Regions from separate parts of the Blastococcus sp. SYSU DS0753 genome, predicted to be linked through region 2. Evidence: riboswitches for the same ligand, from Rfam matches in the RefSeq annotation. Region 2 holds a riboswitch; the other holds the start of a gene.
What was found. Region 2 has a riboswitch for thiamine pyrophosphate ahead of ACI799_RS18640 (purine-cytosine permease family protein). Riboswitches for the same ligand answer to the same signal wherever they lie in the genome.
Positions count from the first base shown of each region.

Region 1 (5,720 bases), on a different contig from region 2:
GAGGCGCACATGGTGCGGCACACGACGACGCAGCGGTGGAAGCACTGGAAGGCCGTCTCCGGCGCCGCGCGGGTCAAGGACACCCCGTACGTCCTGGCCGCGACCGCGACGCCGGCGCACACCCCCCTGGAGCTGCCCTACCTGGCGCCGGAGTTCGCCGCCCGGCACGAGGAGTCGATCAAGGACTGGGCCGACCTACCGAAGGCGCTCGAGCGGCACACGTTCCACGTGGAACGTGGCCGCTACGGCTGGCAGTGGACCGAGGACGCCGACGAGCGCCGGGCCGACCTCGCCCGGTTGCAGTCCTGGCTCGCCGACGCCGATCCACCGGCGACGCTGCATCGCCCGGCCCCCTGGGGACCGGTGTCGGTGACGGGGACGCCGGTGCTGCTCAGCCCGGCCGAGCGGGCGCAGTACGAGGCCGAGTGGTCGGAGTTCCGCGCAGAGATGCAACTGGCCCGGCGCGGCCGGCAGTCCGCCCGCGGTCGCGCGGCCCTGCTGCGGTTCCGGCAGAAGGCCGGGCTGATCCGCGTGCAGGCGACGGTCGACTGGATCAAGGCGCAGGTGGAGGCGGAGCGGCAGGTCGCGGTCTCGGTCGAGTTCGTGGAGACGGCGGCTGATCCGATCCGCGAGGCGCTGCTGGACGCCGGCATCCCGGTGGCCGGCATCTACGGGCGCGACCGCTTCGACGTCGAGGCCGAGCGGCTGCGGTTCCAGCGCGGCGACGCGGCGGTGTGCGTCTTCACGGTGACCGCGTCGATCAGCCTGCACGCCGGTGAGCTGCTGCCCGACGGGTCGACGGCGTCGGAGGCGCCCCGCGTGGGGTTGTTCCACCAGCCGCGGTTCTCCGGCATCCAGGCCCGGCAGGTCACCGGGCGCACCCACCGCGACGGGAAGGCCTCTCCGTGGCGGGTGGCGTTCGCGGCCGACACGGTCGAGGAGCAAGTGGCCCGGGTGATGGTCGAGCGGCTGGCGGTCAGCGGCTCCACGGCCGGGGCGGACACCTCGGCGCTGCGGGAGATCGCCGAGCTGCTCGACGCCGACTGGCTGCCCAGCACCGCCCTCACCGAGGCCTGAGCTCCACCGGGCTCAGGCTCCCGGCGTGGCCTGCAGGTCGTCGCGAGGCGTCACCAGGTCGGCCCGGACGGGATGGTCGCCGACGCCCGTCTCGGTCCAGGAGACCTCCACGACCTGCCCCGCGCGAAGGGAGCCACGGGCGCTGGGATGCAGCGCTCCCACCTCGACCCAGCAGTGGCCGGGGAGGTCCGGCGACTCGACGAGGCCGCCCCCCTCGTCGCCGTCCCACCGGACGACCGTGCCCACGCTCGTTCCGCTCTGCACCATCCGCCCAGCGTGGCGGGCGACCGACGAGCGGGCAAGGGACCACCACCGACCCGATCCGGCAGACCGCGACGCACCGCGCGGGCGGGCTCCGTGGCGGCTGCGCTCATCGCGGCGCGGCCGGCTCCAGCTCCAGGTGCGGGCCCGCGCCGACGACCGTCACCCGGTCGCCGTCCACGGCCGCCGCGGTGCCGTCCGCCAGCCCGAACACGCGGTGCCCCAGGTCGCGCGCCGCTTCCCGGAGGGCCTCCTCCGACGCGTTCGGGAAGTACGGCGAGCCCAGGTGCGGCACGACCAGGACGTCGACCAGGCCGAGGCCCACGGTGTCCTCCGGTCGCGGCTGCTCCGACTGGCTCAGCGCGAGGTGCGGCCCGAGCACCATGCTGCCGGCGCTGATCCCGATCAGCAGCCGCTCACCGAGCAGATCGGGCAGCCGGTCGGCCAGGCCCGAGCGGCGCAGCCACCGCAGCAGGTGCGTGGTGTCCCCACCGGTGAGCACCAGGACGTCGGCCGCCTCCAGTCGCGGCTCCCACACCTCGGCCTCCAGCGCCGAGACGTCGACGATGTCGACCTCGGCGAACCCGGCGCGCTGCAAGTTCACGAAGTCGGCGATCAGCCAGCCCTTGTCGCCCGCGATGACGTTGGCCGCCGTGGGGACGACGGCGGCCCGCAGCCCGCTCAGCGGGCGTCCGGCCAGCTCCTCCGTCGCCGCGACCAGCGTCGGGTCGCAGAGGCCGGCGGAGGTGAGCAGCAGCCTCATGCCGGGCAGAGCCAGTCGTCCGACGACGGCGCCACGGCTCCCTCCAGCGGCGGGAAGTGCGTGCGGAAGGTGAACGCCTCGGGGGTCGGGCCGTGCGCTCGCAGGTGCCGGATGCGCGCCTCCGCGTCGTCGGTGGTCGGCAGGGTGCCCGCCGGGATCCACCACAGCGCGGTCGTCGCCTCGGCGGCGCGGGAGAACCACTCCCGGCGCCGCCGCATGATCTGCACGTGCCGCCCGCCGAAGACGTAGGCGGCCAGCGACTCGACGTCCCGCCAGACGGTGAGGTTCACGATCACGCCGTGGCTGCCGGCGGCGTCCCAGCCGAACGCCTGCACCGAGGTGGCGTTGCCGTCCTCGGTCTGCAGCCGCCAGACGAAGCCGGGCGCCCGGTCGGCCTCGGCGTTGACCTCGTCCAGGGCGGCCATGAAATCGGCCAGCACGGGGCTGTCGAGCGGGGCGAGCAGGCGGGAGACGTTGACCTGGGCGAGGTGGTGGTCCACGGGCCGACCGTAGGGCACCCGCCCGTCCGTCGACGAGGTCGGTGGTGACGGCCCCCGGCCCGCTGCGCTAGGTTCGAGCCCGTACGTGGCACGGGGTGTCCCGCCCGGGACTGAGAACACACCCGTCGAACCTGCTCCAGTTCGCACTGGCGAAGGGATGTCACCGGCATGTCCGATGCTGTGGAAGTCGTCGACCTGCGCGCCGCCCGCGCGGCGCTGCGCGAGAACGCACCGCTCGTCCACTGCCTGACCAACACGGTGGTGCAGACGCTCACCGCCAATGCCCTGCTGGCCGTCGGCGCGGCGCCGGCGATGGTCGACGCCCCGGAGGAGGCCGAGGACTTCGCCGCCGTCGCCTCCGCCGTCCTGGTCAACGTGGGCACCGTGCACCAGCGCACCGCCGCGGCGATGCGGCTGGCCGCCCGCTCGGCCGGCGCGGCGGGCACCCCCTGGGTGCTCGACCCGGTGGCCGTGGGTCCGCTGGCCTACCGCACGGCGCTCGCCGGCGAGCTGGTCGAGCTCTCGCCGGCCGTGGTGCGCGGCAACGCCTCGGAGGTCATGGCGCTGGCCGGCGCCGGCGCCGGCGGCCGCGGGGTCGACAGCACCGCCGGCGCCGATGACGCGGCGACCGCCGCCGCACAGCTCGCGGCACGCACCGGGGGTGTGGTGGCCGTCAGCGGCGCGGTGGACCTGATCACCGACGGCGCGCGGACCATCCGGGTGGGCGGCGGCTCACCGCTGCTGACCCGCACCACGGGTGCCGGGTGCGCGCTCGGCGCCCTGGTGGCGGCCTACGTCGCCGCGACCGGCGACGCCCTGACCGGTGCGGTGGCAGGGCACGCGCACGTCGCGCTCGCCGCGGAGCGGGCCGCCGAGACCGCCACGGGGCCCGGCACGTTCGCGCCCGCCTGGCTCGACGCCCTGGACGCCGTCGGCCCCGACGACCTCGCGGGCGCGGACGTGCGGAGCGACTGATGCGACCGCCGTTCGACCCGACGCTCTACCTGGTCACCGACACGGAGCTGTGCCGGCCACGGTCGGTGGCCGACGTGGTCCGCGCGGCGGTGGCCGGTGGGGTCACCGCCGTCCAGGTGCGCGACAAGCACGCCTCCCGCCGGGACCTGCTGGCGCTGACCCGCTCGGTGCAGGCCGCGCTCGCCGACCGGCCGGACGTGGCCGTGCTGGTGAACGACGCCCTCGACGTCGCCCTGCTGGCCGGCGCCTCCGGCGTGCACATCGGGCAGGAGGACCTGCCGGCGGCCGAGGTGCGGGCGGCGCTCGGACCCGACCGGTTGCTCGGCCTCTCCGTGGAGAGCACCGCCGACCTGACCGCCGCCCTGCGGCTGCCGCCGGGCACCGTCGACCACGTGGGCCTGAGCCCGGTGTGGGCGACGCCGACGAAGCCGGAGGCGGGCCCCGGGCTGGGCCTCGACGCGGTGCGGGAGCTGACGGGCGCGGCGCACGCGGGCGGGTTGCCGGCCGTGGCGATCGGCGGCATCGACGCCGCCCGGGCCGCCGCCGTGGCCGCCACCGGGGTGGACGGCGTCTGCGTGGTCTCCGCGGTCTGCGCCGCCCCCGACCCACGCGCTGCGGCCGCGGCGCTCCGTGCCGAGCTCGCCCCGGTGGGTGCGCGATGACGCCCACGGCGCTCACCGTGGCTGGCAGCGACCCCAGCGGCGGAGCGGGCATCCAGGCCGACCTGAAGACCTTCAGCGCGCTCGGCGCGTACGGCACGGCGGTGCTCACCGCGCTCACGGCGCAGAACACCCGGGGAGTCACCGGGGTCCACCCGGTGCCAGCCGACTTCGTGGCCCAGCAGCTGCACACCCTGCTCGACGACGTCGACGTGCACGCCACCAAGCTCGGCATGCTGGGCAGCGCCGACGTGGTGCGGGCGGTGGCGGGCGTGCTGGCCGAGCGGCGCCCCGGCCCGGTCGTCTGCGACCCGGTGATGGTGGCGACCAGCGGGCACCGGCTCATCGACGACGACGCGGTGGCCGCCGTCCGCACCGAGCTGCTGCCGCTCGCGGACCTGATCACCCCGAACGTGCCCGAAGCCGCCGCGCTGCTCGACGGCGAGCCGGCCACCGACGTGGACGGGCTGCACGAGCAGGCGCGGGCACTGCTCGACCTCGGGCCCGGCGCGGTGCTGCTGAAGGGCGGCCACCTCGGCGGCCCCGACAGCGTCGACGTGCTGGCCACGTCCGCCGGGACGACGGAGACCCGCCGCCCCCGGATGACCACGACGGCGACGCACGGGACCGGCTGCACCCTCTCGTCGGCGTTGACCGCGCTGGCGGCCCGCGCCGGTGCGCCCCCGGACTGGGCAGCCCTGGTGGAGCCCGCCCGCGACTACCTGCAGCGGGCCCTGGCCGGGGGCGGCGCGCTGGGGATCGGGTCCGGCCACGGCCCGGTGCACCACTTCGCCGGGATCTGGCCCGCGTGAGGGGGTTCGGCGACCGGGCCTGGGCGGCGACCGCCGACCTCCGCCGGGCGATCGACGAGCTGCCCTTCCTCGCCGAGCTGGCCGCCGGCACCCTGGCACCCGAGGCGTTCCGCCACTACCTGGAGCAGGACACCCTGTACCTGGGCGGCTACGCCCGCGCGCTGGCGCTGCTGGCGGCCCGCGCCCCGGACCCGGAGGCGGCCGCGTTCTGGGCCGGCTCGGCGCAGAACTGCGCGGTCGTGGAGACGCAGCTGCACGCCGACCTGCTCGGCTCGGAGCTGCTGGGGGAGGCCGGCGCCCCGCCGGAGCCGTCGCCGACCTGCCTGGCGTACACCTCCTACCTCGTGGCGACGGCGGCGACCGCGCCGTACCCGGTCGCCGCCGCGGCCGTCCTGCCCTGCTACTGGGTGTACGCCGACGTCGGCGCCCGGCTGGCCCCCGCCGCGCGGGCCGCCGCCGACCACCCGTACCGCCGGTGGGTGGCCACCTACGACGCCGCCCCGTTCCAGGAGGCCGCGGCCGCCGCCCGACGGCTGACCGACGCCGCGGCGCGCACCGCGCCCGACCAGGAGGCCGCCATGCTCACCGCGTTCGCCATCGCCACCCGGTACGAGCTGGAGTTCTGGCGCGCGGCCCACGCCGGCGAGGCGTGGGCCGTCGCGATCTGACCGGC
Region 1 is NZ_JBJHAT010000017.1:21,229-26,948, forward strand. Features, by position in the region: gene ACI799_RS13645 (helicase) at 1-1,077, shown strand, start outside; gene ACI799_RS13650 (hypothetical protein) at 1,090-1,344, opposite strand; gene ACI799_RS13655 (Type 1 glutamine amidotransferase-like domain-containing protein) at 1,448-2,101, opposite strand; gene ACI799_RS13660 (DUF3291 domain-containing protein) at 2,098-2,601, opposite strand; TPP riboswitch at 2,683-2,776, shown strand; gene thiM (hydroxyethylthiazole kinase) at 2,770-3,576, shown strand; gene thiE (thiamine phosphate synthase) at 3,576-4,238, shown strand; gene thiD (bifunctional hydroxymethylpyrimidine kinase/phosphomethylpyrimidine kinase) at 4,235-5,047, shown strand; gene ACI799_RS13680 (TenA family protein) at 5,044-5,715, shown strand.
Region 1: another riboswitch for thiamine pyrophosphate. It lies ahead of thiM (hydroxyethylthiazole kinase); the one in region 2 lies ahead of ACI799_RS18640 (purine-cytosine permease family protein).

Region 2 (5,720 bases):
CTTCGTCGCCGCCGTCGCCTACGTCGACCCGGGCAACTTCGCCACGAACTTCGCCGGCGGCGCCGCGTTCGGGTACACGCTGCTGTGGGTCATCGTCGCGGCCAACCTCATGGCGATGCTGATCCAGTCGCTGACCGCGAAGCTCGGGCTGGCCACCGGCCGCGACCTGGCGACGCTGTGCCGCGAGACGCTGCCCAAGCCCGTGACCCGGGGGCTGTGGCTGCAGGCCGAGGCGGTGGCGATCGCCACCGACCTGGCCGAGATCGTCGGCGGCGCCGTGGCGCTGTACCTGCTCTTCGGGGTCCCGCTGCCGATCGGCGGCGTCATCACCGCCGTCGTCGCCTTCGTCCTGCTGGCGGCGCAGTCCCGCGGGTACCGCCCGTTCGAACGGGTCATCGCGGGGCTGCTGCTGGTCATCGGCATCGGGTTCGGCTACACCCTCCTCGGCTCCGGCGTCGACCCGGGCGGGCTGGCCGGGGGCATGGTGCCCTCCTTCGACGGCGCGGAGAGCGTGGTGCTGGCCACCGGCATCCTCGGGGCCACGGTCATGCCGCACGTGATCTACGTGCACTCCGCGCTCACCCCCGGCCGCTACGGCGACGCGGTCACCGCCGGCCGCACGCACGAGGGGCGCCGCCGGCTGCTGCGGGCTCAGCGGATCGACATCGTCGTCGCCATGGGCCTGGCCGGGCTGGTCAACGCCGCGATGCTGGTCATCGCCGCGCAGCTGTTCACCAGCGACAGCGGCGTCGACAGCCTCGAGGGCGTGCACGCCGGGCTCGGTGACCAGCTCGGCACCGGCGCCGCGCTCGCCTTCGCCCTCGCGCTGCTGGCCTCGGGGTTCGCCTCCTCCTCGGTGGGCACGCACGCCGGCCAGGTGGTCATGGCCGGGTTCCTCAAGCGGCACATCCCGGTGCTCACCCGCCGGCTGATCACCCTGGCCCCGGCGCTGGCCGTACTGGTGCTGGGCGGGGACCCCACCACCGCGCTGGTGTGGTCGCAGGTGGTGCTGTCCTTCGGCATCCCGTTCGCCCTGGTGCCGCTGCTGTGGCTCACCAGCCGCCGCGACCTGATGGGCGGCTGGGTGAACCGCCGGACCACCACCGTGGCCGGCAGCGTCATCGCGGCCCTGATCATCGGGCTCAACGCCCACCTGCTGGTCGGCCTGCTCGGCTGAATCAGCAGGCACCTCCCGATCGGGCGGCGCACCCGGCCGCACCGGTCAGACGCCGCGCCAGGCGGCGTCGAAGAAGCCGATCTCCAGCTGCATCGCCCGGGAGTAGGCCGCCCGCAGTGCCGGGGTGTCGACGGCGACGGCGTCGAGCAGCCGCTCGAGCGTGGCGGCGAGCTCCTCGAAGCCCGGGTCGGCGTAGGTGCGCACCCACTCCTCGTACGGGCCCGACGCGCGGTCGGCCAGCGACTGCCCGAGATGGGCGTAGAGGCGCATGCACGGGGTCATCGCCGCGCAGGTGAGCGCCACGCCGCCCAGCGAGGCCGTGGCCAGCAGGAAGTCGGTGTAGGCCGACGTCGCCGGCCCCGGCCGGACGGCGGTCAGGTCGATGCCCCAGCGCTGCGCGTAGGACGCGTGCAGCCCCAGCTCCTCACGGACCCCGGCCAGCAGGTCGGCGAAGACGTCGAGGGTGGCGCGGTCGGGGCTGTGCGCGACGCCCAGCGCGTAGGCCCGGGCGAACGCCTCCAGGAAGAACGCGTCCTGGGCCACGTAGCCGGCGAACCGGTCCCGCGGCAGCGTGCCGTCGGCGATCCCCTGCACGAACGGGTGCGACAGCGCCGCGGCGGCGAGGCCGGCCTCGGCGGTCCAGAGCTCACGGGCCAGGCTCATCCCGTCGCCACCGCCATGTCCCAGAACGCGACCTCTGCGGTGACCACCTCGAGGAAGACGCGCTCGTCGCCTCCGCCGACCGCGTCCACCGCCGCGGCGAGGTCCGCCACGTACCCGCCGAACTCCGGCGCCGTCCAGTGCTCCACGAACTCCCGGTAGGCCGGTGCACCCGGGAGCGCGGCCGACCAGGCGTCGAGGTAGGTGCGCTCGATGGTCCACAGCGCGGTCAGCGCGGCCGGGACATCGGCGCCGTCCAGCCGCTCGAGCAGCTCCGCATAGGCGGTCGTCGCCGGCAGCGCGGGCGCGGAGAGGTCCAGTCCCCGGGCCGCCGCCCGCTCCTCGAACCAGTCCAGCTCCTGGACCAGGGCCAGGGCTCCGCGGGCGAGCACCTCCTGGGCCGGCCGGGGCGCCCGGGCCAGCAGCCGCGCCTGGAAGCGGAGGAGGTCGGCGACGAACCGCGCGTCCTGCACCAGCCAGGTGTCGAAGGCCGACGGCGCGATCGTGCCGTCCCGCACGGCGGCGAGGAAGGGATGGCGGGTGGCGTCCGCGAAGGCCTCGGCATGGCGGACTGGCAGCTCGTCGACCGGCACGGGCGCCGACTGTACGAGACGGCCTAGGGTGGCGGTGTCACGGCCGAGGCCGTGGTGCGGGAGCTCGGATCGACCGGGCTGAGAGGGCGGCTGCCGCGCCGCCGACCGCTGGAACCTGACCGGGTAATGCCGGCGTAGGGAGCGATCATGAGCACGTCCGGAACCGTCGGCGCAGCCACCCGCGGGGGAGATGCGCCCCTCACCCTGTCCGAGCCGCCGCCCAGGACCCTGGGCCTGCGGGAGACCGCCGGCCTCTGGGCCAGCCTGGGCATCAGCCTGCTGCTGCCCGTGGCAGCCACCTTCGTGGTCCTCGCCGACCGGCCGCTGTGGCACACGATCGGGGCCATCGTCGTCGGCGCGGTCATCGGGTCGGTGCTGCTGGGGCTGGGCGCCGCCGCCGGCGCCCGCGAGGGCGTGCCGGCGATGGTGCTGCTCCGCGGCCTGCTGGGCCGGCGGACCTCGTTCCTGCCCACCGGCTTCAACCTCGTGCAGTGCGTCGGCTGGGCCGCCTTCGAGATCCTGATCATCTCCGAGGCCGCCGCGCGCGCCCTCGACGCGCCGCGCTGGCCGTTCGCGATCGCCGCGGGCGCCTTCGCCACCCTGATGGCGCTGCGCCCGCTCGGTGTCGTGCGGGTGCTTGCGCGCTACGCCGTCTGGGCGGCGATCGCCGCGATCGCGTACCTCTTCGTCCAGGTCCTGTCCGAGCCGCTGCCACCGGTGACCGAGGGCGGGGCGACGTCCTTCTGGACGGCGGCCGACATCGTCATCGCCCTGCCGATCTCGTGGTTCCCGCTGGCAGCCGACTACACCCGGCACGTCCGCAGCGGCCGGACCGCCTTCGTCGGGACGGCGTCCGGCTACGGCCTGGCCACCGTGGCCATGTTCAGCCTCGGGGTCATCGCGCTGGCCGCCTACGGCCGCGGCGGGCTCGACGTCATCGACGCGATGCTCGCCGTCCCGCTGGGTCTGGTCGCCGTGCTGGTGCTGCTGGTGGTGGAGGTCGACGAGGCGTTCGCCAACGTGTACTCGACGGCGGTGTCGGCCCAGAACGTGGTGGCCCGGCTCGACCGCCGCGTGCTCGCCGTGGCGGTCGGCGTGGTGGCGACCACCCTCGCCCTGGCCTTCGACCTCGCCGCCTACGAGCCGTTCCTCTTCCTGATCGGCGCGGTGTTCGTCCCGCTCATCGGCGTCTTCGTCGTCGCCTACTTCCTGCTGCCCCGGGGGGCGTGGGACACCTCCGACACCGCGCGCGCCCGCCCGCTGCTCCTGCTCCCCTGGGTGGCCGGCTTCGTGGCCTACCAGCTCACGCTGCCGACCTTCTTCGCCGGTCCGGGTGCGGCCTGGACGACGTGGTGGACCGAACGCCAGACCGACCTCGGCATCGACCCGGCCAACGGCTGGTCGGCCTCGCTGGTGAGCCTCGCCGTGGCCGCGCTGCTGACCGTGGCCGTGGCCCTGCCGGGCGCCCTGCGGCACCGCCGGGCGGCGGCGTGACCGCGTCCCTCGGGTGCCTGCACGTCCTCACCGACGCCCGGGTCGGCCGGGCGGCGCTCGACGCGGTGACCGCCGCGGTCGCCGCCGGCGCCCCGGTGGTCCAGGTGCGGTCCAAGGACGCCTCCGACCGGGAGCGCTACGACTTCGCCCGCCGGGTGGTGGAGGTCTGCGCGGGCGCGGGGGCGACCTGCCTGGTCAACGACCGCGTCGACCTGGCGCTGGCCGTCGGCGCCCACGGCACGCACCTGGGCGCCGACGACCTGCCGCTCGACGTCGTCCGCCGGCTGGCCGGCCCGGGGCACCTGCTGGGCGGCACGGCCCGGGACCCGGAACGCGCCCGCCTCCTGGTGGCCCAGGGCGCCGACTACCTCGGCGTCGGGCCCGCCTACGCGACGGCGACGAAGGCCGGGCTGCCCGCTCCCCTCGGCCCGGCAGGAGTGCGTGCGGTGGCCGAGGCGGTCGAGATCCCGGTGATCGCCATCGGCGGGGTGACCGTCGAGCGGATCCCGGACCTGCTCGCCGCCGGCGCCGCCGGGGTGGCCGTCGTCGGCGCCGTCTCGGCCGCGGCCGACCCCGGTGCCGCCACCCGTGAGCTGCTCCGGGCCCTGGGCGGCAGACCGTGACCGTCGTCGTCGTCGGCGGTGGGCTGATCGGGCTGTCGGTGGCGTGGCGGGCGGCCCAGCGGGGCCTGCCGGTCACTGTGGTGGACGACGCGCCCGGAGGCGGTGCGTCGCAGGCCGCCGCCGGCATGCTCGCGCCGGTCACCGAGGCCGCCTACGGCGAGGAGGCGCTGCTCCGGCTGTGCCTGGCGTCGCTGGAGCGCTATCCCGCCTTCGTCGCGGAGGTGGAGCGGGCCGGTGGCGTGCCGGTGGGCCTGCGCACGCAGGGCACCGTCGTCGTCGCTTTCGACGAGGACGACATGCGCGCGCTGGATGCCCTGCTGGACTTCCAGCGCGAGCTCGGACTGGCCGTCGAGCGGCTGACCGCGCGGGCCGCCCGGCGCCGCGAGCCGTCGCTGTCGCCGCGGGTACGGGGCGCCCTGCACGTCCCGGGCGACCACTCGGTGGACGGCCGGGCCCTGCACGCCGGGCTGCTGGCCGCCGCCGAGGCGGCCGGCGTCCGGCTGGTGTCCTCCCGGGTCGCGGAGGTGCGGGTCGTGGACGGCCGGGCCGCCGGGGTGCGGCTGGCCGACGGCACGGAGCTGGCCGCCGACGCCGTCGTGGTGGCCCTGGGCGCGCGCAGCGGCGCGCTCACCGGGGTTCCCCCGCTGCCCGTCCGGCCGGTCAAGGGGCAGATCCTGCGCATGCGGGGGGCCGCCGGCCTGCTGGAGGGGACCGTGCGGGCGCTGGTGCGCGGGCGGCAGGTGTACCTGGTGCCGTACGACGACGGCGTGACCGGGGACGGGCTGATCGTCGGCGCCACCGTCGAGGACCGGGGCTTCGACGCCGCGGTCACCGCCGGCGGCGTGCACGACCTGCTGCACGACGCGCTCGAGGTGGTCCCCGGCGTCTCCGAGCTGGAGCTGGTCGAGACCATCGCCCGGTGGCGGCCCGCGACGGCGGACAACGGGCCATTGCTGGGACCATCGGGGGTGCCGGGCGTGGTCCTGGCGACCGGGCACTACCGCAACGGCGTCCTCCTGGCGCCCGTGACCGGCGAGGTGGTCGCCGAGCACCTCGCGACCGGCGAGCTGCCCGGTCTCGCCGCCCCCTTCACCGCAGACAGGTTCGGAAGGTGATCCGCATGCAGGTGACCGTCAACGGCGTGCCCACCGACGTGGACGACGACTGCACCGT
Region 2 is NZ_JBJHAT010000032.1:3,032-8,751, reverse strand. Features, by position in the region: gene ACI799_RS18655 (Nramp family divalent metal transporter) at 1-1,177, shown strand, start outside; gene ACI799_RS18650 (TenA family protein) at 1,223-1,840, opposite strand; gene ACI799_RS18645 (thiaminase II/PqqC family protein) at 1,837-2,430, opposite strand; TPP riboswitch at 2,477-2,588, shown strand; gene ACI799_RS18640 (purine-cytosine permease family protein) at 2,578-3,924, shown strand; gene thiE (thiamine phosphate synthase) at 3,921-4,547, shown strand; gene thiO (glycine oxidase ThiO) at 4,544-5,662, shown strand; gene thiS (sulfur carrier protein ThiS) at 5,668-5,720, shown strand, end outside.